Regions from separate parts of the Paenibacillus sp. FSL K6-1230 genome, predicted to be linked through region 4. Evidence: riboswitches for the same ligand, from Rfam matches in the RefSeq annotation. Region 4 holds a riboswitch; each other region holds the start of a gene.

Region 1 (7,826 bases), 2.9 Mb from region 4:
ACCTGCCCTTCGAACGACTCCCCTCTCGCTTCACCGTGAATGATGCGGGCCAATTGCTCCAATACTGTCTGCTTCACCTCACCATAGGAGTCCATTTTGGCCTGTGTTGCAGATCCCACGACACCATCTGCTGTCAGACGGTGATCCCGTTGAAATTGCTTGACGGCCGCCTCGGTCTTGACACCAAAGTAGCCTGTAAAGCCTGCATGAAAATATCCGAGCGCATGCAACTGCTCCTGCAGCTTCAATACATGCTCGCTCTGCATTCCTTTACTTAGTGCTTGGGCTTGCGCCGTATTGGGCATCACTAGCAGACTGCACAGACACAGAAGCGTCAACATGACGATCCATTTTTTCATGAGCTTATCTCCTCTTCTTCCTTTTGATACATTCGTGATCAGACTCATGCGCACATTCCTTCCAATTCGCATGAACCATCTGCCACATCCGTTGCAGTGTAACATATCCTTTTCCGCTGGATAACCTTCCATAGTCCTAACCTGCCTACTCCAATTTTCAGGAACAAGTTCCCAGCTTAACCTGCTTCGAAAATGGGTAAACAGCATGTCTTCGCCTCTTTAAATTCAGCAAACAACGATTTATATTTATAGGACTACGGTTACATTTTTGTTACTTTATTCACGGGTCATAAAATACTTGCATTTACATAGATATCTATGTATCATACAAATATGATACATTTTAATGCCGCATCCCTTATAGGGAAAACAAGAGATGCCATGAACAAGCTGATTGTAGCCGAGCTTGAGAAGCATCAGATCTTTGATATTGTCCCCTCTCATGGAGATATCCTGCTTCATCTCTACCAAGAGGATGGATTGTCCATCAAGACACTGGCTGACAGGATTCACCGTACCCAACCAACTGTGACAGTCCTGGTAGATAAGCTACAAAAGTTCGGCTACGTTCAGCGAATCAAGAGCCATCAGGATAGTCGTGTAACGTTAATTCATCTGACGGATAAGGGAAGAGAACTGGAGCCTGTATTTCGAGACATTTCAGACACCTTGAATCAAGCCATTTATGGCAGTCTAAGCCCGGCCGAGCAGGAGCAACTGGAAGTATGGCTAGGCGATATTTTGCAGCGTTTATCGACATAAGATGTGCGCTGTCTTTTTTTAACGAAATACATTGATGTCTATGCAATTAATGATTATCATGCGGCATAATGCACGCGCCACAGGCCATTCGTCGAAATGAGGTTGAACGATCATTGCGCAACAGAAGTTGCAAACAAGCACTTCAGGATTGAAGGCATTGGCCCATTTCAAGGCAGAGTCGCCATGTTGGATAGCTATGCAAAATGCTCATATAATATAGTACCTATATTCAATTTAATGGAGGAATCTAGATGAAACATGTAATCGTATTTGCACACCCGCACACTGACAGCTTTAACCGAGCCATTCTGAACACTACAGTTCAGGCCCTGGAGAGTAACGGGCATGAGGTCATCGTTCGTGACCTGTATGAACTGAATTTTGAGCCTGTACTGACTTCTGCAGACACAGCCGCGATGAGAGCAGGACAGACACCTGAGGATATTAAGACCGAGCAAGACTACATCACGGCAGCAGACATCGTGACCTTCATTTATCCGATCTGGTGGACAGGGCTCCCAGCCATTCTGAAGGGATATGTAGATCGGGTATTTGCCTACGGCTACGCATATGCTTATGAAGAGGCAGGCATTGCCAAGCTGCTCAAGGGTAAACAAGGCCTTATCATTAATACGCACGGAACACCGAAGGAGGTATACGACTCCATTGGCATGACGGATGGTCTGAAGATTACGTCCACGACTGGTATTTTTGATTTTGTCGGTATTGAATCCGTGGACCACCTTCTCTTTGGTGGAATTGGTAGCCTGAGCGAGGAAGCCTATGCTGATATTTTGAGCCAGATCAAAAACCGTATCAGCACACTGTTCCCTCAATAAGTCGAGCAGCTCATGAAGAAGCAATCTCCTCAGACTGCACTATTCAGCATTAGCAGAGCTTGATCAGTTGCACTAACAGCTACAATTCATGAACAAGGAAACAATATAAAGAAAAAACAGGGCTCAGAGGTCAATCACTGTATCATATGTGATATGACTCTGGCCCTTTATCTTCTTACAGAAACATGGCAAGGCTTCCCCTCTACTTGGCAACAGCCTCGGCACTGAAGCGCTCGAATCTGTACTTGAGTAGTCGCTCAGGCAGAGCCTGCAAGCGTTCCTCGTCTCTGGAGGCAACCGCCCAGTCGATTAGAGCATCATAGTCCGCCTCTTCTTCTATCCGTCCAAGCCAGATCGGGCCTTCCGGTGTCTGGATGGACACGACATTCGCAATGTCACACGGGCCAAGACAGCCGGTAATCGTGAGCTGTACGGATTTCAGCAGCTTCTCTTCCTTCCATCTACTCTTCAGCCGATCCATGGGAATACCTGGCTTGCCCTTCTCCGTTCGTCCGCAGCAGCAGCCGTTGCAGACCATCACTTGTCCTAATACTCTTCGTTTCGTTGTCACCTGTTCCATTTGCCCATTCACTCCTGTCCAATTGATTCCCCTCAACACACAACAACACCCCTGCATCCTTATCGGATCAGGGGTGTGTACATACGGAAATAAGCCTGCCAATACTGAGCTACCACAACAGGAGCCTCAGCATTAGGCAATCCTTCCTCCGGCATCTGGCATAGCGGGGCTTTCCCACACTAGCTACGAGATGCTATGTACACCGTTCCTTTCCTCGAAGGGGGTGCTGCTATCGACTTCAGGTAGGTCTTCTGGCTCCCGGATCTATACACAGTCTCCTGTCTTCCCCGGCCAATTGGCAGAGTGACTTGTCTTGGAGTTGTGCTCCCCGGTTACAGCGGCGGGACCGCTAGGGATTCTCACCCTATTCCCTGTTACCCTTTGTGAGATCACAAAGGCACCTGAATTCTAAATATGTTCTAGCTATACAAGCTATGCCAACATTCCACAAATCTTACGTAAGCTGAATCTGTACAGACTGGCCATGAGCTTATTCTGCAATCAAGATGGCACAGTCGCTGTATAGCTAACAGCTAATGGTATTGACACTTCTCCTCATTATATAGAATGATTCCAGCCTTGACGAGCCCCATTTAGACTAAGAGTTCAAAGCTACCGCTTCTGACATAAATCATACGCATTAGCTGACGTTCGTAAATTGACTTGTGTACAACGATGCATAGAACCCCTTACGCTCAAGCAGCTCTTGATGCGTACCCTGCTCGGCAATTCGGCCATCCTTCATAACCAGAATCAGATCCGCATCCTGAATGGTACTCAAACGGTGGGCAATGACGAAGCTCGTTCGGCCTTCCATCAATGTCTTCATAGCATCCTGAATATACATTTCGGTACGCGTATCCACGCTACTCGTCGCTTCATCCAGAATCAGAATGGCAGGATCGGCCAGAATCGCTCTGGCAATCGTTAATAATTGACGTTGCCCTTGGCTCAGATTACCTCCAGCTACCCCCAGATCCGTATCATAGCCATCAGGCAGACGTGAGATAAAAGCATCAGCATTCGCCAGACGTGCCGCCTGTACCACCTCATCATCGCTCGCATTCAGTCGTCCAAAGCGGATGTTTTCCCGGATGGAGCCCGAGAAGACATGCGCGTCCTGCAGCACCATGCCCAGTTGTCTGCGGAGGCTATTTTTGTCCATTTCCTCAATCGGTATATCATCAATACGAATACTTCCGCTGTCGATATCATAGAAGCGTGTCAGCAGATTGACGATCGTAGTCTTCCCAGCGCCCGTAGGTCCCACAAGAGCAATCTTCTGCCCTGCCTGCGCCTCAAAGGATACATCCGTCAGTATAGGATTGTCTGCACTATAGCTGAAGCACACCTTGCTGAAGACGACATCACCCTTTAGCTTACTAGTGCTGGTCAACTGGACCTGTTCTCTAGTCTGCGCTAGAGCATGGGATGGCCTACTCGCATGCTGGATCACACGGTCCCGATCATGATGACTGTCATGATGCTCTTCCCGTTCGGTCTGTCGCTCATCATACTCGGTCTTCATATCCATAATCTCGAACACTCTTTCCGCCCCGGCCACTGCGGATTGGATCAGATTATACTGGTTGGCAAGCTCGGTTACGGGGCGACCGAATTGTTTGGAATAGTTCAGGAAGCTCACAATGACACCGACCGTAGTCCAATCGTGAAAGGCCATCCAGCCTCCAATAGCTGCGATCAGCGCAAAGGTAAAGTTATTCACCAGGTTCATCACAGGCCCAACCATACCGGAATAGATCTGGGCTCGTTTACCTACTCTGTTGACCTGCTGACTAATGTTGCGAAAACGAGTGATCTCGTCCTGCTCGCGCCCGTATTGCTTAACGACCTTCTGACCACCGACAATCTCCTCGATGTATCCGTTCAGATCTCCAAGGTGGCGCTGCTGCTCTTTGAAATACTTTCGGGTTGCACGTGTAATCTGACGGGTAACCAGCAGCACCAGTGGAATGCTTAGCAGCGTCACGGCTGTAAGCGGAACATTCAAGAGCAGCATAATAACCAATGAGCCGATCAGCGTAATCACACTATTCAATAGCTGTGTAACGCTCTGATTCAGGGAGTTGGATATATTCTCAATATCATTCGTCGCCCTGCTCATCAGCTCACCATTACTGCGAGTGTCGAAGAACCGCACAGGCAACAGATGATATTTGGCGAAAAGGTCTCGACGCAGCTCCTTGACCGTTCCCTGGGAGACGCTGGACATGACATAGGCCTGAATCCAGGTCAGGGTGCTACTCAGCAGGTACACCCCTAGGATCAGCAAACATATACGCACCAAGCCGTTATAATCACGTGGAATAATATAATCATCAATGGCTCGCCCGATGAAATATGGGCCTGCAAGCGTGGCCAAGGCTCCCAGCAGCGTAGCCGCATACACCATAAATAGTCCCGCCCGCTGGCGGCCCAGATAGGTCCAGATCCGCTTTAGCGTAGCGATTGAATTCTCCGCACGAACTACGGGGACCGGACCTTGCCCGGGGCCAGGACCACCACCAGGTCCTCTACCGGGAACGAACATTCTCTGGGCTGGTGGCAGGCCTGCCTGAGCTCTATTATCGCTAGCTTTGTGCTCCGTTGGCTGTGACATAGCCATGCCCCTCCTCCCTATGCTGTGATCGGTAGATGTCCTGATAGATCGAGCTTGTTGACAGCAATTCTTCATGTGTCCCCTGCGCAGCAATCCGCCCATCCTCCAGCACGAGTATCAGGTCTGCTCCAACCGCAGTAGACAGACGCTGTGCAATAACAATGCAGGTCGTATCCTTCATCAAGTCCTCAAGAGCTTCCTGGATACGCGCCTCCGTCGCCAGATCCACTGCACTCATGCTGTCATCAAGGATGAGAATGGAAGGGCGCGTCAGGAGCGCACGAGCAATAGAGAGTCGTTGCTTCTGCCCCCCGGACAGGTTGACGCCCCGTTGTCCAAGCTGCGTATCGTAGCCTTCAGGCATATTCGTAATAAAATCATGAGCTTGTGCCGCCTTTGCCGCCGTGATTACTTCCTCATCCGTTGCTTCCGGACGACCATAGCGAAGATTGTCACGGATCGTGCCGCTGAACAGAAGTACCTGCTGCATGACCATCCCGATACTCCCTCGTAGATGATCCAGCTGCATACTCGGTAACGGTGTCCCATCGATTCGAATTTCACCTGCACTCACATCATAGAAGCGTGGAATAAGCCCGACCAATGACGACTTCCCGGAGCCTGTTGCACCGACAATAGCTACAGTCTGGCCAGGGTCTACCGTGAAGCTTACGTCCTTAAGCACCTGTTCACTCCCTGCCTCATCGTAGGCAAAGGACACATGCTCAAATTCAAGTCGCCCTCTGCGGATCACAGCTGTTGCTGCATCCGGCTCCTCTGTAATTTCAGAGCTGGTCGCCAGTACTTCATTGACACGATCCGAAGATACCTTGGCTCTGGAGATAAAGGCCAGCATACCGCCCAACATGAGCATCGACATCATCAGTTGTGTCATATAGTTAATGAAGGCGATCAAATTGCCGACAGCCAGCGTGCCGCCCCAGTGCTGCAGTCCACCGAACCACAGGACCGCCACAATACTGGCATTTAGAACCAGAGTAAGGACAGGCAGATTCAGCGCAATGAGCCGTACCGCCTTGATTGCAGTCCCAGTGTACTCATTATTCACTTGATCGAAGCGGTCTTGCTCGTAATCTGCCCGAACGAAGGCCTTGATGACCCGAACACCGAGCAGACTCTCCTGTAGCACCGTATTGACCCCATCCAACTTGGATTGCATGGCCGAGAATAAGGGAAACGAACGCTTGATGAGAAAAAACAGGATCAAAATCAGCACAGGCACCGATACCAGCAGTACCGAAGTTAGGCTCGGACTAATTGCAATCGCCATAATCAGACTTCCGATCAGCAGCATGGGAGTACGTACAAACATACGCAGGATCATCTGGGAAAAGTTCTGTAGCTGCACCACATCATTAGTTAACCGGGTAATCAGTGAGCCAGTCTTCAGACGATCGAGATTACGGAAAGACAACGACTGAATTTGTTCGAACAATCGAATGCGCAGATCATTACCAAAATTCTGTGAGGCCATGGCAGCAAAAATATTACAACCCACACCCCCCAGCAGACCAATGAAGGCCACGCCTATCATCAGCAGTCCGTTCCGCTGGATGTGTGCGATATCTCCCTTCATAATCCCGTCGTCCACGATGCTCGCCATCAACAGAGGCTGCAATAGGTCCATCGACACCTCCAGCACCATTAACAAGGGCGCCAGAATACAAAAAAGCCAATAAGGCTTCATGAACGATCTCAATTTCCACATACTAGCGCTCCTCTTTCTCTGTATTGGAGTCTTTATCGCTACGGGCAGGCTGCTGCTCCAGCCATTCCATCAGCTCTTGTCTCAGCTTGCCGAAGAGTCGGTTCAGCTCGGCCAGTCGCTCAGGCTCATCCCAGTAGTCGAGCTCGGCATCAGCGATGCAGCGTACCAGCTTGCCGCTCTCTGTGTCTGGGTCCTTCCAATCCGAATCCTTACGATCCGTAATGCTTCGGAACTCCGGACGCTTGGGTACATGACTCTCCGCGGGATGACACTGCTCATGCTCCAGAAGGAAGGCCGCTCCCGCTGCAGTGATAGAATAGACCTTCTTGTCATTTTGCTCCTCCATGCTGATTAACTCACGTTCCTGCAGCATTTGCAGCACTGGATAGATCGAGCCTGGACTTGGAATATAGCGTCCACCCGATCTGATCTCCAGTGATTTCATCATCTGATAGCCATGCATTGGCTCGGTGCGTAGCAGATCCAGTAGGGCGTATTTAATTCTACCCTTCCCGAAGAAGCGACGATTGGAATGCATATGTCCATGACGCAAGTAACTCACCTCATTTCAAATAATAGCTCAGGAGTAACCACTTCGTACTTGACTAAATCAAATTGGAGCGGGAGTCGCTGCAAGCGGGGAGCCCTGTCGACCGTTGTTAAGCTTGCTGTTCTTTGATCGAAGAGAACACCACAGTTGAACAGTAAGCTTAAAGGCGGACTCGTCGTTTCTCTAAGGCTTTCCCACTTTCCGCTAACGACGACGCTCATCAGAACTTTCAATCTGCATCTGATTACGATATATCGTAAAGCTAATATAAGATTACTGTATACGATATATCGTTATAATGTCAATATGTTCATATCAGAACTCATATCGCTGATGTCTGGGCATAGAGAGACGAGGATGACAACAGCCTACATCTACAACATCTAC
Region 2 (7,826 bases), 300 kb from region 4:
CGAATATGATCGGACGGCTTCTTCCAGCGCTGTAATTCCTGCTCGTGCCGTCTGCTCGGCCATCTCTTCATTAGCTAGTACCAGATTGGACAGCCATAGCGTAAGACAATCCACCAGTAGTGCTGGTGGTGGTGATTCATCTGAGCTGTGCCCATTATGATGCAGTAGCTCAGGTAACTGCAATGGCTCCTCTATTGTCTTCCAAGCAAAGCTTGTCTGCTCCCGCTGACGGCGATGCTCAGCAATTCGAAGCTCCATCTCGACATCGAAGGCCTGTGCAGTAGCCACATAAGTGGCTTCCTTCGCACGGCTCATGCACAAACGCTCAGCAAAGCTGCTCTTCCCGCTTCTGGCTCCACCAGTCACCAGCGACTTCATGAAGAAGCCACCTCTTTTCCCGAGACGCCCGCACTGGAGAACGTCGCCATCTCCCGCATGATGCAGGCGGCAGAATCGATCAGGTGCAGAGCCAGAACTCCTCCTGTCCCTTCGCCTAGTCGCATATCCAGCTGGAGCAAGGGCTCCAGAGCAAGCTCCTTCATCACTGCAGCGTGCCCCTGCTCATGGGAACAATGTGAAGCCAGCAGATAGTACGCGCTCTGGGGTTCAAGACTACGGGCAGCTAGCGCAGCAGCACTGGAAATGAATCCATCCAGCACGACTGGACAGCGACGGGAGGCTGCGCCGAGGATCACGCCCGTCAGTCCCGCAATTTCTAGCCCCCCAACCTTCGACAGTACATCGAGTCCGTCTGTCTGATCCGGCTGATTGACTTTCAGTGCTCTTCTGACTACATCCATCTTCCGTTCCAAGCCTGCATCATCAATACCTGTACCTCTACCGACCAGTTGTGACGGATCTTGCCCTGTGAGCGCGCTCGCTACCGCAGCACTGGCAGTCGTGTTCCCGATACCCAGCTCCCCGGTAACCAGGAGCCGATGACCACGCTCCACTGCATCAATCGCTACAGACGCTCCGGCCAGAATAGCCTGTATTGCTTCATCTCGGGTCATCGCAGGGCCTTGGGCCATATTCGCTGTCCCCTTACGGATCTTGCGGCTAATTAATGATGGATGCTCCACGTCCGCATTAACCCCTACATCGACACAGATGACTTCTGCGGTAGCCTGTCTAGCCAACACATTCACAGCAGCCCCACCCTCTAGCATGTTGTACAGCATTTGTGGGGTTACTTCAGCTGGAAATGCACTCACGCCCTCGGCACATACACCATGATCTCCAGCCATGACAATAACTGCACGCTGCGTGAACTCTGGCTGTATCTTCCCTGTAATTCCAGCAAGTCGAATGGCAAGGGTCTCCAGCTTCCCAAGACTACCAGGCGGCTTCGTGAGTTGATCCAGGTGAGCCGAAGCTGCGCTCTCGGCCTCCTGATCAGCAATATTGTGTCTAATGGTATGTAAGAGCTGCTGTAATTCTTCATTCATAGCCTGCTATCCCCTTCGCAAATGTTGTTACTGAGCAGATCAAATAGGAGTGTAGAGCCGCTGCAAGCGGGGAGCCCTGTCGACCCTTGTTAAGCTTGCTGTTCTAATGAACGAAATGGAAAAGCTGATGAACAGCAAGCTTAAAGATGGACACTTCGTTTCTCTAGGGCTTCCCCGCTCTCCGCTTACCACGCTCTCTTCAGATCATTCAAACCCACAATCGTATTCGGTCAAGGTGCTAGTACTCTCCTTGAGTCTCTATCTATGTGATCTTCTACGCAGCAGCAGCTGCGGCGCACCATGATCGGGATGCTCAATGACCAGTGAATCAATATCATACACCTTACGAAGCGTGTCCTCCGTCAGCAGCTCCGACGGTGTACCACATATACCAGCTTGGCCCTCCTGCAGGATCAGCATGCGGTCACAGAACTGTGCTGCCAGATTCAGATCATGCAGCACTGCAACGATGGTGATCCCCGTTTCCTGCCGCCACTCAGACAGCAGCTCCATGAACTGAAGCTGATATCTGATATCTAGATACGTGGTCGGCTCATCCAGCAGCAGAATCTGCGGCTCCTGGGCCATCACCTTCGCCAGTGCCACTCGCTGCCGCTGACCGCCACTGAGCTGATCCAGTCTGCGCTCTGCCAATGGCAGCAGCTCCAGCTTCTCCAGCACCTGCTCCGTGATCTGACGCGTATCACCATCATGGTCCCTACCTAGCCAATCCTGATGAGGAAAACGCCCCATGTCCACGACATCCCGCACGGTATAGCCCATCGGAGGAAGCCCCTCCTGCTGGAGTACAGCAATGATTCTGGATAGCTCCTTGCGACGATATTCCGACACAAGGCGTCCCATAATCCGTACTTCACCCTTCCCAGGCTGCTCGACCCCGGACAAGAGCTGAATTAATGTAGACTTGCCACTGCCATTCGGACCGATGACGCCCCACCATTCTCCCAGTGCTGCGGACCAGTTCAATCCCGTGATGGCAGACACCTCTCCATATTTCTTATGCAGTTGCAGCACATCCACCGCGGGACTCTTTACACCAGAGCTTACAGTAGTCTTGCTCATATCCAGCCCCCTTCTCCCCGTCGCTTGCTGCGATAAAGCAAAAAGGCGAAGAACGGTGCACCGACAAAGGCAGTCACCACGCCCAAAGGAATCTCCACAGGAGCCAGTAACGAGCGGGCTGCCGTATCTGCCCAGACCATAAAGATCGCACCACCCAAGGCGGAAAGGGGAATAATGAGACGATAATCAGGACCTGTAATGAGTCGGATCATATGTGGAACGACGAGACCCACGAACCCGATCACGCCACAAATGGAAACGGCAGCAGCCGTTAATAACGTAGCTACGATCAGGACCCACAGCTTCGTGCGGTCTACCTTCACACCTACATGAGCGGCCTGACGCTCCCCGAGAGCCAGAATGTTCAGCACCCGAGCGCGATTCCACAGAAACAGGATGCCGACTAGCACATAGGGGAGTAGCAGGAATACATAAGGCCAGCCCTTCAGACTGAGACTTCCCATGGTCCAGAATAGAATCTCATTGACCGTCTCCTTGGACATAGCTGTTAGAAATGATACAACCGCACCCAGAAAGGACTGCATGACCACCCCGGACAAGATCAGGCTATTCGTGGGAATCCGCCTACCTTCCCGAGCCAGCGTAATGACGGCCCATAGGGTCGTAACTCCTGTAACAAAAGCGATCATCGGCAATGTCCATAGACCGAAGAAGGCATACTGCAATCCCCAATAAATCAGTACCGCTGCCCCAACAGCCGCCCCCGAGGACACCCCTAGGGTAAAAGGGTCCGCCAGCGGATTGCGTAGCACTCCCTGAAAAGCGGCTCCTGCCAGCGACAAGGCTGCACCAGCTAGCATACCCAGCAATACGCGGGGCAAGCGCACCTGCACAATAATCTGCTCAGCGGAAGCCTCCCAATAAGGCGTAATACTTTCCTTCAGCCAGGGAAGCTGATGCCCCAGAATGCCTGCAATATGAGAGATGGGTAGATGCACTGAGCCAATCCCCAGGCAGACGAGCAACGTCAAAAGGAGCAGCGCGCCACCAAGCGCTCCATAGCCTGCTAGTGAACGGATCATTTGAAGATTTCAGGATAGATTGCTTTGGCAACCTCCTTGAGTCCTTCCGTGACACGCGGGCCTGGACGGCTGATCAGATTATCCTCCAGTCCGAATACGCGGTTGTTGCGGATCGCATTAATCTTCGACCAACCCTGTCTCCCCTTGATGATCTGCTCCAGCGTCTCTCCAGTCTTCGAATCCACTACATTACTGCCGTATAGAATAACATCTGGATTCGCAGCAATCACCTTCTCTTCACTGATCGGATTCCAGCCCGTCATGTCTGATGCTATATTCATACCGCCAGCCAGCGTAATCATTTCATCCATGAATTCGCCCTTACCGACCGTCCAGCCTGGCGAGAACTCGACATACACCTTCAGCCGCTGGTCTTCTCCGATATTTTTGACGCCTTCCTTCACCGCAGCAATATCCGCCTTCATTTGATCCGTCACGGCTTGAGCTGCTACCTGACGATCTGCAATCTGTCCATAGAGCGTAATATTAGCCATCACATCGTCGAAGGTCTTGGGATCTGTCTTGAAAATCTGGATGCCAAGCGATCTTAGCTTGTTGGTAGCTTCTTCGCTTAATGAGATACCCGCAAATACTATATCCGGTTGAGCGGCAATGATAGATTCTTCATTCGGCTTTGTAATGCCACCCATTTTGGGCTTGTCCAGCGCTGCCTGCGGGTAATCATCGTAATCTGACACCCCAACGATCTCTTCATCCAGTCCAATAGCAAAGAGTGCCTCCGTCTCCGCCGGGGAGACAGATACGATTCGCTCCGGTGCTTTCTCGAAGGTGAATTCATGCCCTGTCGCATCCTTGACAGTAAGCGGATATTCCGTAGGACCGGCCTCCACCGCCTGTTGCTGCTCCTGCTCTGCACCTTGCTGCGTCGTCCCCTGATTCGCTCCGTTGCCACATGCTGCAAGCCCCAGTACGAGTAGTAAGGACAGCAGCCCCGTCATCCATATCTTCATTGTTCTCGTCATTATGATCTCTCTCCTGTCTTCTTTAATAAAATGGAAAACAAAAAACCGGACCTCTCACGAGGACCGGGTCGTTATAGTGTTCATTCCAGTGTATACGGCATGATCCTGCTGTATGGAACATCACTAAATACACGCCGTCCTTTCCTCGAAGGATCGTGGTACCAAGCAGAGTAGGCAGGTCTCCTGACTTGCTGGGTGCAGCATCCCGGCAGCCTTCCCGTCATCTTCCGCTGACAGTGGCATATTGCCGACATCCCCTAGCATACAGTGGCGGGACCGTGCCGGAATTGCACCGGCTTCCCTTTTCACAGCCTGCACTACATCTGCCACAGGCTGACCTAATCCGCTGAGATTATTGTAACATGGACAGCTTCCCTTGCACTTACTTAGTGATTATAGGCCAAATAAGATAGGCTTACAACCGCCAGCTACTGGTACAAGTGAACAAAAAACAACTTCCTTATTCCAGCTCTACAGGTCCAAGGTAGCTTCCGATGATGCCATCTGCTGTAAACGTAAGCTCTAGTCGGACAACCCCTCCCGGCTCCACCTGTACATCCCAGAAGTCTAACCCGGCAACGGTCATGGCAGCCAACTGACGAATAACTCCGCCATGGGTAACAGCCAGAACGGACAAAGGAGTCAAAGATGGCAAAGTGACTAAGAGAGTCGAGCCCTGCATATCCATCTGATCCACAGATGGGACCTGACCGCACAACAGCCGCAATGTATCCACAAAAGAGAGCATCCGGGCTTCCATGCTACTCCAGCTCTCACCCTGTGGTGGCGTGAATCGACGTGGATCATCAATCCAGGCTCGATATAGCGGGATCTCCTTAAGCGTAGCATAGGTCTCTCCCTCCCACGCGCCGAAATGCAGCTCACGCAGCCTTTCATCACGAATCGTCTTGGGCAGCAGCGCTGGAGCAGCACACTCCAGCGTCTCCAGACATCGCCGGAGATCACTGCTGTAGATACGGTCAAAGCTCTGCGCGGAGAGCCAACAGCCCAATGAACGAAGCGAATCATGTGCTTCTGCCAATAGCGGCTCGTCCGTGTGTCCTAGATAGCGTTTCTCCCGGTTCCACTGTGTAGCTCCGTGGCGAACCAGCGTTAGCTCCACTTTGTCGCGCATCGCTCGATCTCCTTTCCCATCCAAGGTGAATGGTGTAATATCCACATTCAATGATCTTGATTCATGGACCTCATAATCCGACACTGCTGAACGAAATGGATAACAAACCTCCAGATCAGCCTTTATTCATAAGTTATCCTGAGCTACACTAATTGACTTATGCGATGAGAAGCCAGATGACTGTAACAGCTAGACACAAGCCAACAAATAGATTACAGACTACGAACATAAGTCTTACTGTTCGGCGTATATGCTCAGCCTGCAGCTGCTCAAGTGGCTGTCCCATGTAAGCACGGAATGAACGGACACCATGGTATACATTATATCCACCAAGCCGAATGCCCAGCGCACCTGCCACAGCCGCTTCCGGGTAGCCACTATTCGGGCTGGGATGCTGACGAGCATCCTGCCGCACCGCCTGAATACTACCACTGACGCTGTTGCCATTCAGCCATGCTGCGATGAAGAGCAACAACGCAGTCAGACGTGCAGGAATATAATTGGCTACATCATCCAGACGAGCTGAAGCCCAGCCCAGATCCTTATACTTCTCGTTCTTATACCCAACCATGGAATCAAGCGTATTCACCGCGCGATAAGCCATCGCGAGCGGTACTCCACCAAGCAATGCGTAGAAGAGCGGTGAGATAATCGCGTCCACGATATTTTCAGCAACCGTCTCGACCGCACCCCGTGTAATCTCCGGCTCGTCCAGCTCGTTGGTATCCCGCCCAACAATCATGCCCAGCTCCTGTCTGGCTGCGGGCAGGTTCCCCTGCACCAGCTGCTGATATACCGCCATGCCAGCATCCTTGAGTCCTTTGGAGGCTATAGTTGTCGCTAATAGTATAATCTCAGCCCCGATAGCAAGCCACGGATGAAGTATGGCGAGCCCCGCAATAAGAAGCCAGGTTATTCCATAGGCTCCACCTGCAATGCAGAGGGGCAAGATCAGGCCAGCCCGTTTAAGCGCCTGAGGTGACTGCCATCTGCCCCGAATTCCTTTTTCCAGTAGAGTGATGCCCTTGCCCATTCCGATCACCGGATGTGGAATCCAGCGTGGATCACCGATGAGGCGGTCCAGCACATACGCTGCCGCAATAATGACACTAACGACCACTTCGTCGTTCCCCCTCCAGCACAGCTTCCATGACGGATAGCAGCACCTGATTAGCTTCCTGATCCTTGACCGCAATGCGAAAATGGCTGTCTGTCAAGCCGGGATACATAGCACAGCTGCGAATCAGTACACCACGACGTCCCAGAGCATCCTGAAGCTCTACCGCCTTCCACATTCCTGGTGCCCGAACAAGCAAATAATTAGTCTGACTCGCCGTCACTCCACAGCCCAGCTCGGATAGACCGCTTAGCAGACGTTGTCTTTCCTGAACAATCAGCTTCAGCGTCTGATCTTCGTAAGCTTGTCCACTGTTCAGACAGGCTTCGCCAGCCAGTAGGGCGAGTCCGTTCACACTCCAGGTCACCTGCTGGTCCGTCATGCGACGGATGACGTCAGGTGCAGCTAGCGCATAGCCCAGTCGCAGACCCGGAATGGCATAAAATTTCGTCATGGAGCGGATCAGGATCACACGTGAATAGCGTTCGAGGTCCGGCAGTAGTGTGATGCGTTCAGTTGCTGGAATGAAATCCATAAATGCCTCATCCAGCACCAGGTAAGTCCCTGAACGCTCAGCAGCCGCGGCAACAGCGAGCAGCTCTTCTTTCCCATATTGCACCCCGTTCGGATTGTTCGGCTGCCCCATGAACAGGAGATCCACCTCCGAGATCAAGCGCTCGATATCTTCCACATCCGCTCTCCATTGAAGAGAAGCCTTACCATATACACGGCTGAGGCTTGCCCCGAACTTGAGCGACAGCTCAGCATACTCCGAGAAGCAGGGCTCGACCAATCCGACCCGTTGTGGTCTTAATCCAAGCAGAATGAGTGCCATGCTCTCAGCTGCGCCATTGCCGATACTGATTCGTTCTGGAGAGACGCGTAGCCTTCGGCTTAGCAGACTCTTCAGAGAACGGTGTCCTGGATCTGGATACCTGATGACAGACTGTAACCCGTTCATCAAAGCCTCCTTGACCTCATCGGGTGGTCCGAGTGGATTAATGTTGGCACTGAAAT
Region 3 (7,826 bases), 4.8 Mb from region 4:
GGCCATCACTCGTCCATTCAGCCCTTCATTTGCACGCTCCAGCACCAGCTCCTCCAGCTGCGGATGGAAGCCGAAGTAATCACCCATCTCTACAACGGTATCAGGATTCGCTTCAGCGAATTCCAGCGTCATCTCCTGAATACGCTTGATCAGGACGCCTGTGAACAGGAAGTAAGGCAGTACAATAATCTTCTTGGCACCGAGGCGCAAGCAACGCTCAAGCCCTTCCGGGAAGGACGGCTGCGTCACGCCGATGAAGCTGCTCTCCACCCATTTGTACGGGAGCTTCTCCCACAGCATACGGGTAATTTTATAAAAGTCACTATTCGCATCCGGGTCGCTGCTTCCTCGCCCGAGCACCAGCACGGCAGTATCCTCAGCTGCCACATCTGCTACTGCGGTTGACGTCCCGCCAGACAGCTCGTTTCCAGCGGTAAGTACCGCTGCAGCTCCTTCCAGACGAGTCTCCAGAATACGCACAATCTTCTCATGTACTCCAATCGGTCTTCCGTACACGAATTCCACTTCAGGGTATTTTGCCTTCGCTCGATCGATTGCCATCGGAATATCAATCTTCGCGTGTCCTGCCGCGAACAGAATAATCGGAATTAGTACAACGCGGGTCGCTCCCCGATTCACGCAAGCCGTGACACCCTCTGCAATCGTGGGACGAGTCAGCTCCAGGAAGCACGTCTCCACACAGGTATCCGGTACTCTGGCTGCGATCGCCTCCGCAAAGGCAAGTAGCTGCTCATTCCCCTCCGGGTCGCGGCTTCCATGTCCGATCAGTAATATTGCATTCATTCAGTCTTCCCTCTCCTCTCAGGTTGTAGCTCTTAGTAGATTTTTTTGCTTACATTGATCCTTTATATGCTCTTAATCGCCACATACGACGTTCACTTCAACGGTAGCGGGTGCATCCTCATGACGGAACCCGGCCACAACACCGACACGTTTGAAAAATTTATGGAATCGCTCGTTTGGATGGCCCTTCTCCTTGTATTCCGCGACAACCTGCTCCACGACTGCGCCAATCTGCTCTTCGGTCAGACCTTCTGCGACAGACTGCGCAGGGTGAGCATTCCGGCCGAATTTCTTACCGCCCAAGAAGAGATCATAGCCTCCTTTGCGGTACACTACCCCAATATCCTCCAATACGGCACCGTAGCATGCCATGGCACAGCCATTTACAGCGACACTCGTTGTCTTGGGGGCCTTCAGACCACCTATTACAGCCTGCAAGCGCTCAGCGGTCGGCACGGCATCATTCTTCTCCATATCACAGAAGTCACAGGCCTTCACCTTGAAGACGTCCCCGATCGGAGACACAATGAGACTGGCTGCACGGAGGCTGGCTACCAGCTGCTCAGGCTCGGCACACGGCACACGCAGAATGATCTGATGGTCCGTCGTGTACTCTAGCTCTCCCTCTTCCCCGGCTAGTTCTGCCAACAGGGCCATCTGTCTGGCATTGAACTTCTTGTTGCCGACACCTGGTGCCACGCCTACCTCGAAGATAGGAGCACGTGGCGTCATAGCTGAGCTACGCGTTGCTCCACCCGCAGTGGCTGCTGTAGGGGACGTTGCCGGAGCTGGCGAGGATGCCAATACTGCCACGCCTCCGGTTGCTGTTACAGCTGCTGTAGTTGCGGACCCTGCTGTTGCCGTTGCTAAGCCTGCTACAGTCGCGCCTGTAGTAGCTTCGAGGCTTCCCGCTACAGCTCCACTATTCGTAGGTTGGCCCCACAATTGCTGAAAGGCAGCCTCCTCGCTCTCCGTGCCAGTAGATCCGGCAGCAAGTCTGCGTAGCGCATCTTCAGCCAGCGCGAGTGAGGAGAGGGCTGGCTGTGCGTGGTCACCAGTCTGTTCACCAATCTGTTTACCAGTCCATCCACCTGCCTGCTGGCTCATCGGTGTAGCTGATGCTGCTAGATTCACAGCTACACCAGAGCTGGATACAGGGGTCCCCGCATCCTGCGCTCCCGCCGAGCTTTCTGGCTCTGTGCTACTGGACTCCGTTGCACTAAGGGACCATGGCTCAGCCTCCGTCCGCAGACGCTCATGCGGCCGCAATGGCTGTACCTCGGCATCCAACGTATATTTGCGCTGATAGCCGCGCGGTGTCACGATCAGGCCATCATACTCCATCGTGGAGGAATTGCCGATGATGACCGTCGTCAGCATGCCGATATCATGATTGAGCATATCCTCAAGTGTCGTGACAATGACCTGCTGGCGATCGCGATATGCACTCTTGACCAGTCCTACGGGTGTCTTCGGATCACGGTAACGGAGCAACATCGCCTGCGTCTCCATGATCTGCCGGGTCCGCCGTCCACTGCGCGGATTATATAGTGCAATTACAAAATCCGCCGAAGCAGCCGCTTCAACTCTGCGAATGATAGTCTCCCATGGCGTCAAGTGATCACTAAGACTAATAGTGCAGGCATCATGCATGACCGGAGCCCCCAGCAATGAAGCACAGGACTGAATAGCCGAGATACCTGGCACGACCTCGACTTCGACGCCTTCTGCTCTTGTCCAGCCTTTCTCAATCAGCACCTCGTAGATCAGTCCGGCCATCCCATAAACGCCGGCATCTCCACTGGAGATGACCGCCACCTTTTTCCCATTCTCGGCCTGTCTCACCGCTTCCTGGGCACGACTCACCTCTTCCGTCATCCCTGTACGCACAATCTCCTGTTCAGCCGTCAACAGCGGCCGGATCAGATCCACATAGGTGTTATAGCCAATAATGACCTCGCTCTCCGCGAGAGCATCCAGTGCCCGCTTGGTGATATGCTCCATATCCCCAGGTCCAAAACCAATCACCAGCAGCTTGCCAAGTGTACTCATTCGTCTCCCCCATTCGATGAATCTCCATCATGTATTGTCATACTCGACTCTTGTTGAACCGTTAAGCATTCCCGCAACAGCTTCTTCATGTGCTCCTTGCTCCGAGGTGCAGGCCGTCCTCTCCGGAGTTCCGGCGGAAGCCCGAGCCATAGCTCGACGAGCAATGGCAGCGCAAGTCCTGCCCCTTCAAGCATCTCCTGCTGTGCCAGCACATCCTCCGGGCGCCCCTGCATACGACAGGTGCCCTTCTCTAGCACAATCACCCAATCCGCCCAGCTATACGCCAGATCCATATCATGGGTAGCCATGACTACCGTGGTCCCCGCAGCATGTACCTCAGCTAGTCCCTGCAGCATCATTTGCTCGGAATGGGGGTCCAGATAGGACGTAGGCTCATCCAGCAGCAGCACTTCTGGCCTTACAGCTAGGATTCCGGCAAGTGCCGTTCGCTTCTTCTGCCCCAGGCTCAGATGATGGACAGGTACCTCAGCAAGCTCTTGCAGCCTTAGCAGCTCAAGCACCTGTCTGGTTCGATCACCAATCTCCACCTCATCCAGCCCCAGGTTGCGCAATCCGAAGGCGATATCCGCCAGCGGCGTGTTCATAATAATCTGCTGCTCGGGGTCCTGAAGCACCAGCCCGATCCGTTGTCGCAGTGCTGCAAGCTGCTTCCTGCTGTAGCCAAGCCTCGCTCCAGCGAATTCCACGCTACCTTCAGAGGGCTGTACCAAGCCCACCGCGTGCAGAAGCATAGTAGACTTGCCAGAGCCATTGTGCCCGATGATGGCAGTTCGGCTTCCCTGTGGAATCGCTACCGACAGGTCCGATAATGCCGGAAGCCGGGTGTATGGATAGAGATAGGAAACTCCGTTCCATTCCAATATGAATTTCATGCTAAGACCACCTAATCATGACTTAATCCATGGGTAGGATCAGATTGGTACCTTTGACCAGATCACGTATGAGTGTAGAGCCGCTGCAAGCGGGGAGCCCCTGTCGATCACTGTTAAGCTTGCTGTTCTTAGATCTAAGATGAATAGCGGATGAACAGCACGTACCATAGCTCCAGCACAGCAAGAATAACCACGCCTGCCCAGCCCTCCATACGATACCTGAGCGGCATAGGGTCCGTGGCAGTCAGGTATAGCGGCAGCGTGCCGTCATATCCCCGCACAGCCAGTCCTTGCTCCAGTCCTCTGTATCGTCCCATCGTCTTCATGAACAATTGTCCCGCCATCGCAGAGGCATCCCTGATCATGGCGCGGGCACCACCTTTTCCCCCACGCAGCCGCCGTGAACGCATGAGCCCCGAAGCCGTGTCGGACAGAAAAAATAAAAAGCGGTACATAATGAGCATCAGCTCTGTAACAATGGCCGGCAGCTTCATTCGCGCCATTACGCCGAGCAGATCGGCGAATGGAGTAGTCAGGATCAGGAACATCAGGCAGGCAGTGCAGGCTCCTATTCGAACTCCTAGCTGCAGCGCCCGCTGAATGTGCTCTTGTGTCACATAGACAGACCATGTGTCCCTCGCCAACAAGACGATCCCGTGATCTTCAGGCGAGCCCATCTCCAGCAGCAACGGAGGCAGGCTCACGAGATAGAATAGGAATACGCTGCCGCTCAGGACGGCATAGAGCTTCCATGACACTGCCGCATATCCGACCGTCCAGACGACCAGCCAGCACCATAAAATAGCCTGTACCCACGGATGCGTCACGTAGGCTAGCAGGAGCAGCGCTACAGCGAAGCCGCATTTCCATACGGGCGAATACCTGCGAAAGCGACTGCCATACGAGACCGAATCAATGGTTCTTAGCATGAGACTGGGAGGAATGCATCACGCTGCTATTCGGTTGTTCATCTCTAGTCTCAGTCGATAGCGAGGCATCGGAGACGCTAGATACACTAGATGGATTAGATAGATTGTTGGCCCGCTGCTCTCTACGCCCTCGCATGAGACCGAGTACGTAGCCGATTAGCCCTGCACCCAGCGCGGCTTGAAGCGCGAACAGCATACTTTCCGTCTCGCCGGGAGGCTCCAGCAGCGGCTGGAACCATGGCTCATATTCCGGACTAATATCCTGAATGACCGCCTCTGCCGCTCCATCCGCTCCGCCAAAATCCCCCTGCACCAGCAGTAGTGGCAGAGCCGCCAGTAAAATGACCGCCACCAAGATCCAGACCACTTGACCTCTACTCATCATATTTGGCGCGCTCCTCTCTCATGACGGCTCAGGATGGATAGCTCATGAGGGCTGTAGGACTTCAACCAATTCCATAGCAGCACAGTCAACAAGCCCTCGGTTATTGCGAGCGGAATCTGGGTAATAGCGAATACGCCGCCGAACTTCGCAAAGGATGCCAGCACCCCGCCTTGAGCGGAAGGGAAGGCTAGTGCGAGCTGCAAGGAAGTAACAAGATATGTAGTCATATCCGCTACCGCCGCCGCTGAGAACACAGCAATGTTCTCCCTGCCCTTTCCCTTCATCAGGAGCTTGTACACGGCATAGCCTGCGAACGGTCCAGCTACCGCCATGGAGAAGGCATTAGCCCCCAGCGTTGTGAGTCCCCCATGTGCCAGCAGAACAGCCTGAAATAGCAGCACGATTGAGCCAATTACACTCATGGGTAGTGGACCCAGCATAATCGCCCCAAGTCCTGTCCCCGTCGGATGAGAGCTACTACCCGTGACAGATGGAAGCTTCAAGGCCGACAATACAAAGGTAAATGCCCCGGCCAGTCCCATCATCAGCTTCAGCTCGGGATGCTCACGCGTAATGCGGATGAGCCTGCGCACGCCAAGAGCGAAGAACGGAATAAACAATAGCCACCAGAACACAGCCCACCCGAGTGGCAGGAAGCCCTCCATAATATGCATCGCGTACACTTCCTGTGGAGAGGCCAGTAGGAAATACAAGGTAAAGCCAAGCACCAGTACAGCAAAAACCATCGATCGACGTCGTGTGAACACACTCTTTCCTCCATTCAATGAAATACCTATTATCGGCAGTTTGCATAATCGTACTGTGGATGATAGTCGCTCGATGGTTGTATGCAAAATGCTCACTATATGTGCTTAGTCTGGTTGTATGTCGTCAGGCGCTCCCTCTCACAGGCGGAAGAATCCATTAAAAAAGACCCTGATCCTGTTCGGATCGGGCCTCAAATATGTACTCAAATAACAACGAGAAGCACAGCCACCCCTTCACTACTGCAAGGCACACCTGTCCCAGGCTGCGCCGCATAGTCTGCCGTCAACCTGAACACGAGGATTCAGCAAGCCTGTGTGAACTTTAGCTGGTCACTTCTCAATTGATTCGGTACACCTTGCTCCTCTCCGCGAAGGACTACGGTGAAATAGACTGGGTAGGTCTCCTGGCTAAGGCTCGTTGGTCTACTTCGTCTTCCCCGTGTAGTGGTACTCGAGTGACGTGATGAAGTAGACCTCCCCTTTACAGTGGCGGGACCGCTCGGGATTTGCACCCGATTCCCTGTTACCCTTTGTGTGAAGCAAAGGCACCCAGTCTGTGGCTGTATATGATTATGCTCTCTATGATACCCTCGCCCCGTCACCAGCGCAAGACAAAAACAGTCCCGCATAGGCTTGCCTCAATCAGTCGAGATTCGCTTGGCTCAGGACACGTCTGAACTCCTTCTTAAGTGCCGTTGCTCTTCCGGCCACAAGCAAGCCATAGCTGGCAAATTCGCAGGCACGGGCAATATACCCGTCCTTTACAGCTCCACTCCATCCGCATAGACAGCATACGAGCCGTATTTCTGATCCATAGGATATGTAGTAGAGGTGCCCAGCGCTTGCTGGACATCCTCCAAAGGTGTCTCAAAGGGGAACGGTATCCGTCCCTCTAGTACAAAGGCTTGAAATGTCTTGCCTAGCTCTCTGTTCATGCTTCTCCTTCTGGTGCCTTGATGTTCCATTTGGTCCCGAGCGTTTGCGGCGTATAGGCCTGCAATTGTCCGATTAATTCCTCAGCCTGCTCCGCGACCCGAATCAGATTCTGATGCGTCTCCCCGGCGAAGCCTTCCCGTACGCTATGGCGAATCAGCTCTACCAGAGGATCATAATAGCCGTTCACATTCAGCAGTCCAATCGGCTTCGTATGGATACCGATCTGGGCCCAGCATAGCACCTCGAACAGCTCCTCAAAGGTCCCCAGACCACCGGGCAAAGCAATGAAGCCATCTGCCAACCGATTCATGGTCGCCTTGCGCTCATGCATGTCGGCTACCTCGACCAGCTCCGTCAAGCCGGTATGTACAATCTCGCCGCGAAATAGCCCTGTCGGCATGATCCCCGTCACCTGTCCGCCATGCTCCAGCACGGCATCTGCCACTGCTCCCATTAACCCATAGCTGGAGCCGCCATAGACAAGGCGAATTCCTTGCTTCGCGAGTGAAGTACCCAGAGCAACAGCCTGCTCTCGATAGTTCGCAGATCGTCCGTCATTCGACCCTGCAAATACACAAATGGATTGCAATCACATCAGCTCCTGTCCGCAAAATAACGTCCCAGCTCTACCATCATGCTGCCCATCCGTTCTTCCTCAGGAATAACCCGTGGCTCAACGCCTTCCTCCCTCATCGCCTGTGCTGTCACCTTGCCTATAGCTACGGCTACCACCTTGTCACGAAAAGCCTCCAGCATCTCATCGAACTGCCCCTTCTCACGGGCATACGCTGCGAGGAAATGAATCTGCGGACGACTGGTGAACGTGACTGCATCCAGCTCGCGAGTAACGATACTATGCAGCAGCTTCTCCAGATGCTCCTCCTGTGGCGGAATATGCTTGTAAGGAAGGACTTGCGTGACATCCGCGCCTCGCTCTGTCAGCCAGGCGAGCAGCTCTGGCGCAGACTCGCCATGAAGCTGGAGGATCGCACGTTGTCCCTGAAGCTGTGTCTCGCCAAAGGAACGAATCAGCCCGCTTGTACTACCGTCGTCGTCCCGT
Region 4 (7,826 bases):
TTGAGCTGTTCACTAACCCCTCTTTCATGTACGGACGCTGGTATCTGAACACGGCCAAGATTGCTTTCTTTACTATGATCTTCTCTACCTTGCTGGTAACTTTGGGAATGTATGCCCTGTCCCGTTTCCGTTTCCGTGGGCGACAAACTATTCTTTCCACGATGTTGATACTGGGAATGTTCCCAAGCTTCATGAGCATGATTGCCATTTACATCATCCTATTGCAGATCCAACTGCTCGATACCCATGCTGCGCTCATTCTGGTGTACTCGTCGGGAGCAGTGCTGGGTGGTTTCATTGTCAAAGGGTTCTTTGATACCATTCCACGCAGCCTAGATGAAGCAGCACGCATTGATGGTGCGAGCCATCTACGAGTGTTCACCAGCATTATTCTGCCACTGTCCCGGCCGATGCTGACCTATGTTGCCTTGACCAGCTTCACGGGAGCATGGATGGATTTCATCTTCGCTCGCCTGGTACTGCGCACCAAGGAGAATTGGACGCTGGCAGTGGGTATGTGGGACCTGGTTAGTCGCTACCAGGATAGCAACTTCACGCTGTTCGCTGCCGGGGCGGTGCTGATTGCCATACCGATTACGCTGCTGTTTGTATTCCTGCAACGCTTCTTGGTTCAGGGGCTGATGACAGGAGCCTCCAAGGGATAAAGGCTGATTGCCCCTGGATACCCTGTCTGCTGACCTCGGTCAGAAATCAGGGGAGTACAAAGCATATACTCCTTTTGTAGGGACAGGGCGCAAGCGATAGCTGCTGCATATTCATTTGAAATAGAATTCAGGCGAAATAGAATTCAGGCGCTCTTGAAGGCGGTCCTTGCATGGGCCTGTTCAGGGCGCTTTTCATCACTTACATTCACCATTCGGGACGTCGAGGCATATTGGCAGACAGACATGGAACGTAGTTACCCCCGGGGCAGTCGCTACAGGCGTACCACCTCGGGGGCTGTTGCTTTCGTGAATGGATAAAGAATGCTTCTGTATTCCGTGTTATTGCCAGTTGACGGTGACTGTTGCAGTTCCGCTGGCTGGAGTGGTGTACGTGTGGTTAGATCCACTTTCCCAAGTTACGGTCGATCCGTTTTTCTTGAAGAATTTGAACTGTAATGGCGTTCCGGCAGGCACACTGACGTCATAATACCAGGTTGGATAAGCGTGTATCACCTGGTTGAAGGCTGGTCCGATCGCGTTAGCGCCAGTGGACCAATTGCCAAGCTCTGCTACGTTTCCAGACAGGTAGACGTTCTCGCCCAATGCAGTTGTTGCATTGTTGACCACAAATCGGACGGTAACCTGTTCTCCGCTTAGTATGTTGAAGCCGCTGTACCCATTGCTGCTCATACCTTCAGCGGTCACTTTTATCGTATAGTTACCAGCTGATATAGATGGAACGGTAACCTTGATCTGGCTATCCTCCCAGGAGGTAATAGCCGAACCAGTGACGGCGGTGGTTCCAAAATAGACAGTGCCCTTGGTTGAACCGAATCCACGTCCGTCGATAGTAATGACGTTGTTAGGCTTGCCCATCAGCGGTCCCACATGTCCGATGGTTGGTTTGCTTTCCTCCATCGTATACTGCCATACCGCGGTTGCCCCGCCAGAGAGTGTAAAAGAGGAGATATTACCGTCGCTGGATGTAATGCTGTTGCCGCCCAGTACATCTCCAAGAAGATCCGTATAGGTTCCAGAGGGTAGTGAAGTCACAAGCCCACTGATGGGCGTCGACGAGGAAAGATTGCGGTTGATGGCTACAACGGCCACGCTATTGCCGAATTTACGTTCATAGATATACACATCATTATTGATCCAACGCTGTTCGGTTGAACCGTAGGCAATGGCCGGGTTGGACTTGCGCATTGGCGCCAGCTTGCTGATCACATCGAATGCGGTGGTCGACTTGGAGAAAGATGTCATTTTAGCCCGATTATCGGGATCGCCGTTTCCGGTCATGTATTGTTCTGTTCCGAAATAAATGGCAGGCACTCCACGGGAAGTAAGCGTGAATACCAGAGCCTGCTCCAGGTGGCGGTTATTGACCGTATTGGTCTTGAAGCGGTCCATGTCGTGATTATCAATGAAAGTTACCTGATCATTCACTTGGGCATATTCTGCCGCTGTGCTATTGATCATGGAGTCCAGCGCGTACATGGTGGAGGAATTGTTACGGAATACGTTGCGCACTTCATGGGTAAACCGGAAGTCCAACAGGCTCATGCCGGATGTGTTCGCGAATCTCGTATTATCCGCATCCGAGGCGGAAGATCCCAGGAACCATTCACCGAAGGTAAACACAGGCTTATAGTCATAGATGCTGGACATCCAGCTCTTTTGCCAGCCTTCGGGCATATGCTTCACCGCATCTACCCGGATACCGTCCACACCCATATCGAGCCAGAGCTTGATAGCGTCCTTGAAATATTGGTCAATGGTGCTGTTATTGTGGTTCAAATCGGCTAGGTCATAGAGGTTTTTGTAGATTCCGTTCTCCAGAGAGGAGAAGTCCGAACCGCCGTAGTGATGGAAATAGCCTTTGGTATCGTTGGTGTATCCGCCGAGAAGTGCTCCGTTGTCATATAGCTTGCCGTTCTCGGCAAAGGAAGTATTAGTCTCCATGGCTGGAGATGTGTGATTGGGAGCGAAGTCGATAATAACCTTGATTCCCTTGGCATGTGCTGCCTGAATCAGATTCTGGAAGTCGGTCATAGAGCCGAAATACGGATTGGTTGTCTTGAAGTCCCGTGCCCAGTAACCGTGGTAGGAGGTGCTGTTCACACCTGAGTAATTGATGACAGTATGGATGTTCTCCACCGGCTGCGAGATCCAAAGGGCGGTAATGCCTAGGTCCGTGAAGTAGTTGTCGTTGATCTTGTTAATTAGGCCCTGCCAATCCCCGCCGCAATAGAGTTTCAGGTTGGTGCAGCTGGCATCGTATGCCTCCCCGGAAGGATTATTGGAAGGATCTCCGTCCAGGAAGCGGTCAGTAAATACCTGATAGATGACATCGGTACTGAAATTCTGCTTGTTCGATACTGCCGTATCCGCATCTGCATACACTGAGGTCACGGGTAGGAAGGGAAGTGCGCTTCCAGCCAGTAGGCCGAGAGTTAAGGTGATACTTAGAATGAAGCGTCTGGTCACATTCAACAAGTTAATCCACCTTTCGTTAGGGTTGTAGTATCCTGCAATCATCAACAATGAAACGCATTCAAAATGAAAAGGATCAAATATGATTACAATTTCTGCTGAACCTGCCCTCCTTCCTGCATGCGAACAACCCCGGCACCTCCTGCTGGAGTTACCGGGGTTGTCCTAGACCTTAGGTCTAAAAGCATGGCCCTCGTGTTGTAATCACAACGTAATCATAAGAAATTAACAATTATTTTGTCAATAAATTTCTATATAGTATTTTTTTTCTTTTTTTGTATCTGAAAACAATTATGATGAATTATAGCGATCCGTCATGGAATGCATGAGCGAATTCAGGACTTCCCGGTGGGGAAACAGCTTGATGGGGATCAGCAGATCGCTTCGGGAATTTAGAAAGGACTGATTGTGTCATCCTGACGTGTTGGACAAAATAACGTTCTTGTCAGATCGGCTGGTTGCAAGATGATCATGCGACCAGCCATGATCTAAGTTCAGCCGATGAATTATCGTACTTCGAGTTTTAGCAGGCGGTATCCCAGTCCCTCAACCGCTACGTCTAGCTTAAGGTCGCCAGAAACCAGTGCTTCTCCGCTATAGGCATCACGCCAGAATGCTCCCTCAGGTACCGGAAGTTGCAGAAGCTGCGAGGTTTCCCCTGCATTTATCAGCAACCGGAATCGTTCATGACCGCTCTCATCTGAGCGCTCAATCACCAGGGACGCATCTTCTTCGGCGGCATGCACGACCCGCCAATGAATGCTTCGAAGGGCGGGATGAGTCTTACGCAGGGTGATGGTTCGGGTATAGAAGTCCAGCAGATCCCGGTTCTGCCGCTCCTCATCCCATTCCATGCACTTCCTGCACCCAGGATCGTAGCCACCCTCCAGGCCGATCTCGTCGCCATAATAGATGCAGGGGACTCCCGGATAGGTCAGCAGTAGCAGAACAGCGAGTTTCATCCGGCGCACATCACCATGACAGATAGACAACAGTCTGGGGGTATCATGGCTGCCCAGCAGATTGAAGGCCGCTTCCGTTACAGACTGCGAATAGGCCATGAACAGGCGCCCGATCTCTCCTACGAAGCCGAGGCTGTCCAGCTTGCCGTGGACGGCAAAATCCAGTACTGAATTCGTGAACGGATAGTTCATGACTGCATCGAACTGATCCCCCTGTAGCCACATGATGGAGTCATGCCAGACTTCTCCAAGGATATAGGCATCGGGCTTAATCGCTTTAACCGTCTCGCGGAATTCGCGCCAGAATTGGTGATCGACTTCATTGGCGACATCCAGTCTCCAGCCGTCGATACCGATCTCCTGCACCCAGTAACGTGCCACCTCAAGGAGATACGCCTTGACCTCAGGATGTTCGGTGTTCAGCTTGGGCATGATGGGCTCGAAGGCGAAAGTCTCGTAGGTAGGAATGCCATCCTCGATCCGTAGTGGCCATTCCCGAACGTGGAACCAGTCCGCATACCGCGAAGCCTCCCCGTGCTTCATCACGTCCTTGAAGAAAGGAAAATCGAGGCCGGAATGATTGAAGACGGCATCAAGAATAACCCGGATACCCCGCGCGTGGCAGGCGTCTACCAACTCCTTCAGCTTCTCGTTCGTGCCGAAATGGGGATCTATCGCCAGGTAGTCGGCGGTGTTGTATTTATGGTTGGTGCTGGCTTCGAACAGCGGGGTGAAATAAATGGCATTTACGCCTAGTCGATTCAGATGGTCCAGGTGATCCAGTACCCCCTGCAGATCCCCGCCAAAAAAATTGACTGGCGTAGGCTCGCCTCCCCATGGCTCTACGTTTTTGGGGCTGATTGTGGGATCGCCATTAGCGAAACGCTCCGGGAAGATCTGATAGAAGACTGCATCCTTCACCCAGGCTGGCGCTTCGAACATATCCGCCGAATGCAGGAAGGGGAAATCGAAAAATTCAAGTGGATGCTCCGGCAAGTTCGTCTCGAATCCCCGCTCGGTCATCCAGAGACGTTCGCCGTCTTTCTCCAACTCGAAGCCGTATCGTAATCTGCGGTATGGAGGCTGCACCTCCACCTGCCAATAATCGAACAGAGCATCGCTGGCGAACCTGCGCATCGGAAGAGTGCGAGCTGTGTGCTCCCAGGCGTATTTATCCCCGATGATGGCGGATACTTGCTCCATGTCGTTGTGACCTGTTCGCAGACGGATATGGAGGGTGTTGCGGTCATAGGCATACGACCAGTTCAAACGTGCACGGTGATAGATGGCTTCAAGTAGCATTGGACATTCACTCCTTGGATGGGATAATGGTGGTATTTCGGCCATGAACGCAAAAAAGGTACAACCTCCAATGTTGACGAGGTTGTACCTTTCGGCAGCATAGCCTTTAAATTATGTCATTATTATACAGTTGAACAGGTGAAATGTGAACCCTTCCGACCACATTTTTTACCAGGAGCATCAAGTGGATGTGGGAGCGCTTCATTTTGAGTTGAACGAGATGCTGAGAAAGTGGAAGAAAACAGAAAAACTTTGCTCATTCCGCCCATGCGCTTTATACTAGGAAAAGATAGATTGGGTTCTAAGACGCTGTGCTACGATAATGCTATTACGATATAGTGGTGGATTGGTATACCAACTGCATACATGGAACGGGTGCTCCATCCATAAGGATGGCTGCTTAAAAGGGAAGTCCGGTGCAATACCGGCGCGGTCCCGCCACTGTAACAGAGGAGTCGCAGCAAATGCCACTGGGTGATCCCCGGGAAGGTAGCTGTATGGACGATGATTCTGGAGCCAGGAGACCTGCCCGTTCAACAACACAGCAATGCCTACGGAAGATAGGAAGGTGTTACAGGAGTCCGATTTTCACCGAAAATCTGTCTATTTGGAGCGACTTTTTTCCGTTTTTTACACGGGAGAGGTCGCTCTTTTTGCTATGTGCGTAGCCTGCTCCATGAGGATGAAAGTATGCATCCTACTTCGTAATACAGTATTTCAGACCGGCAGCAATGCAGAACTGCAGAACTGCTTATTTCAGCTGCTTATTCATATCAGGAGAGGACGGCGAAAGGCGTGAGCCGATATATTGTACAAAGATTGCTCCAACTGGTCGGCGTGCTGCTGGGGATTTCCTTCCTGACCTTCTTGCTTACTTATCTGTCGCCGGGCGATCCTGCAAGGCTGATGTTGATGTCTACGGGAGTCACCCCTTCGGAGGAACTAGTCGCACAGGTGCGGACAGAGCTGGGGCTGGATCAGCCTTTTCTTGCCCGCTATGGCTACTGGGTCCTGCGGGCGCTGACTGGTGATTTTGGCATGTCCTATACATACGGACGTCCAGTGACGGAAGTTCTGCTGTCCAGAATGCCTGCTACGTTAGAGCTGGCTGGTGCTGCTCTACTACTGGTGGTGCTGATTTCATTTCCGCTTGGGATGACAGCCGCGATGCAGCCTAACCGTGCCAAGGACTATCTCATTCGGGTCTTTTCTTTTGCAGGACTGTCGATGCCTAGCTTCTGGCTGGGACTACTTCTCATGCTGCTCTTTGCAGTCAAGCTGCAGATTCTCCCGGTCGTGGGCAGGACAGGTGTCCGCAGTCTGATCCTCCCGGCCTGTACGCTGGCCGTACCGTTGATAGCGCAATATAGCAGACAGATACGTACAGTGCTGCTGGAGGAGATGTCTCAGGATTATGTAACTGGGGCCAGAGCCCGTGGGATACAGGAGAGGACAGTCATGCTGCGGTATGTTCTGCCGAATGCGTTGCTTCCGATCATGACGCTGCTTGGGATGTCCACGGGTGCTTTACTGGGCGGCGCTGCGATTATTGAGAGTGTATTTGTATGGCCGGGTGTGGGGCAATTGGCACTGGAAGCGATTATTGCACGCGATTACCCCTTGATTCAAGGCTATGTGGTCTGGATGGCTGTCATGTACGTGGCGATTAATCTGTTCGTAGATATCTGGGCACATGTAAGAGATCCGCGCCTCAGACTTGGGGAGGATGTCTAGATGAGCATGTTGACACAACGGCTAATACGGCTATGGATGCAGCATCGACTATTCTCTGTCTGGTTAGGCGTGGCTGGTCTATGGCTGCTACTCGCCATCCTCGCGCCTTTACTGGCACCACATGATCCCTATGCCACGGATTTCACGAGGGTGCTGCAGCCGCCAGACAAGCAATACCCCTTTGGAACGGATCAACTCGGACGCTGTTTGTTGTCTCGGGTGCTGTATGGGGCAAGGACCTCACTACTTATGACCTTTGTGTTAGTTACAGTGGTAGCTGCAATCGGGATGACGGTAGGTATCCTGGCAGGTTATGCAGGCAAATGGCTGGATACGGTGCTTATGCGACTTGCGGACACGCTTATGGCCTTTCCGGGCATTATCTTCGCCATTGCCGTTGCGGGAATGCTTGGTCCAGGTCTGCTTCATACCGTAGTGGCACTGTCTGTCGTGTGGTGGGCCAAGTATGCCCGTATGGTGCGAAGTATGGTGCTTCAGCACAAGCAAAAGGAGTACGTTACGGCGGCTGCACTCGGTGGAGCATGCCCCGCCCGAATTCTGCTGAGATATATTCTGCCCAATGTACTGCCACCTTTAGTCGTAATGGCGATGATGGATATCGGTGGTATGCTGCTGTCCATCTCGGGCTTGTCCTTCCTGGGTCTAGGCG

Evidence for each region. Region 4 has a riboswitch for cobalamin ahead of nikB (nickel ABC transporter permease). Riboswitches for the same ligand answer to the same signal wherever they lie in the genome.
Region 1: linked by a shared signal. The riboswitch ahead of MKX74_RS17385 ((2Fe-2S) ferredoxin domain-containing protein) and the one ahead of nikB (nickel ABC transporter permease) in region 4 are both predicted to bind cobalamin.
Region 2: linked by a shared signal. The riboswitch ahead of MKX74_RS05935 (ABC transporter substrate-binding protein) and the one ahead of nikB (nickel ABC transporter permease) in region 4 are both predicted to bind cobalamin.
Region 3: linked by a shared signal. The riboswitch ahead of MKX74_RS25885 (energy-coupling factor ABC transporter permease) and the one ahead of nikB (nickel ABC transporter permease) in region 4 are both predicted to bind cobalamin.

The regions. Positions count from the first base shown of each region.
Region 1 covers NZ_JBBOCK010000001.1:3,935,720-3,943,545, forward strand. The annotation lists gene MKX74_RS17370 (cell wall hydrolase) at 1-359, opposite strand, end outside; gene MKX74_RS17375 (MarR family winged helix-turn-helix transcriptional regulator) at 693-1,121, shown strand; gene MKX74_RS17380 (NAD(P)H-dependent oxidoreductase) at 1,373-1,960, shown strand; gene MKX74_RS17385 ((2Fe-2S) ferredoxin domain-containing protein) at 2,163-2,540, opposite strand; cobalamin riboswitch at 2,765-2,960, opposite strand; gene MKX74_RS17390 (ABC transporter ATP-binding protein) at 3,181-5,160, opposite strand; gene MKX74_RS17395 (ABC transporter ATP-binding protein) at 5,132-6,889, opposite strand; gene MKX74_RS17400 (PadR family transcriptional regulator) at 6,891-7,442, opposite strand; gene MKX74_RS17405 (hypothetical protein) at 7,755-7,826, opposite strand, start outside.
Region 2 covers NZ_JBBOCK010000001.1:1,354,151-1,361,976, reverse strand. The annotation lists gene cobU (bifunctional adenosylcobinamide kinase/adenosylcobinamide-phosphate guanylyltransferase) at 1-378, opposite strand, end outside; gene cobT (nicotinate-nucleotide--dimethylbenzimidazole phosphoribosyltransferase) at 375-1,448, opposite strand; gene MKX74_RS05945 (ABC transporter ATP-binding protein) at 1,707-2,531, opposite strand; gene MKX74_RS05940 (FecCD family ABC transporter permease) at 2,528-3,574, opposite strand; gene MKX74_RS05935 (ABC transporter substrate-binding protein) at 3,571-4,560, opposite strand; cobalamin riboswitch at 4,714-4,914, opposite strand; gene MKX74_RS05930 (histidine phosphatase family protein) at 5,018-5,692, opposite strand; gene cbiB (adenosylcobinamide-phosphate synthase CbiB) at 5,850-6,812, opposite strand; gene cobD (threonine-phosphate decarboxylase CobD) at 6,802-7,826, opposite strand, start outside.
Region 3 covers NZ_JBBOCK010000001.1:5,834,955-5,842,780, forward strand. The annotation lists gene MKX74_RS25860 (sirohydrochlorin chelatase) at 1-804, opposite strand, end outside; gene cobJ (precorrin-3B C(17)-methyltransferase) at 877-2,856, opposite strand; gene MKX74_RS25870 (energy-coupling factor ABC transporter ATP-binding protein) at 2,853-3,749, opposite strand; gene cbiQ (cobalt ECF transporter T component CbiQ) at 3,884-4,678, opposite strand; partial or broken gene MKX74_RS25880 (energy-coupling factor ABC transporter substrate-binding protein) at 4,797-5,060, opposite strand; gene MKX74_RS25885 (energy-coupling factor ABC transporter permease) at 5,060-5,809, opposite strand; cobalamin riboswitch at 6,208-6,398, opposite strand; gene MKX74_RS25890 (hypothetical protein) at 6,592-6,765, opposite strand; gene MKX74_RS25895 (LOG family protein) at 6,762-7,355, opposite strand; gene MKX74_RS25900 (uroporphyrinogen-III synthase) at 7,361-7,826, opposite strand, start outside.
Region 4 covers NZ_JBBOCK010000001.1:1,052,729-1,060,554, forward strand. The annotation lists gene MKX74_RS04560 (sugar ABC transporter permease) at 1-665, shown strand, start outside; gene MKX74_RS04565 (alpha-amylase family glycosyl hydrolase) at 1,005-3,203, opposite strand; gene MKX74_RS04570 (glycoside hydrolase family 13 protein) at 3,665-5,422, opposite strand; cobalamin riboswitch at 5,779-5,969, shown strand; gene nikB (nickel ABC transporter permease) at 6,218-7,156, shown strand; gene nikC (nickel transporter permease) at 7,157-7,826, shown strand, end outside.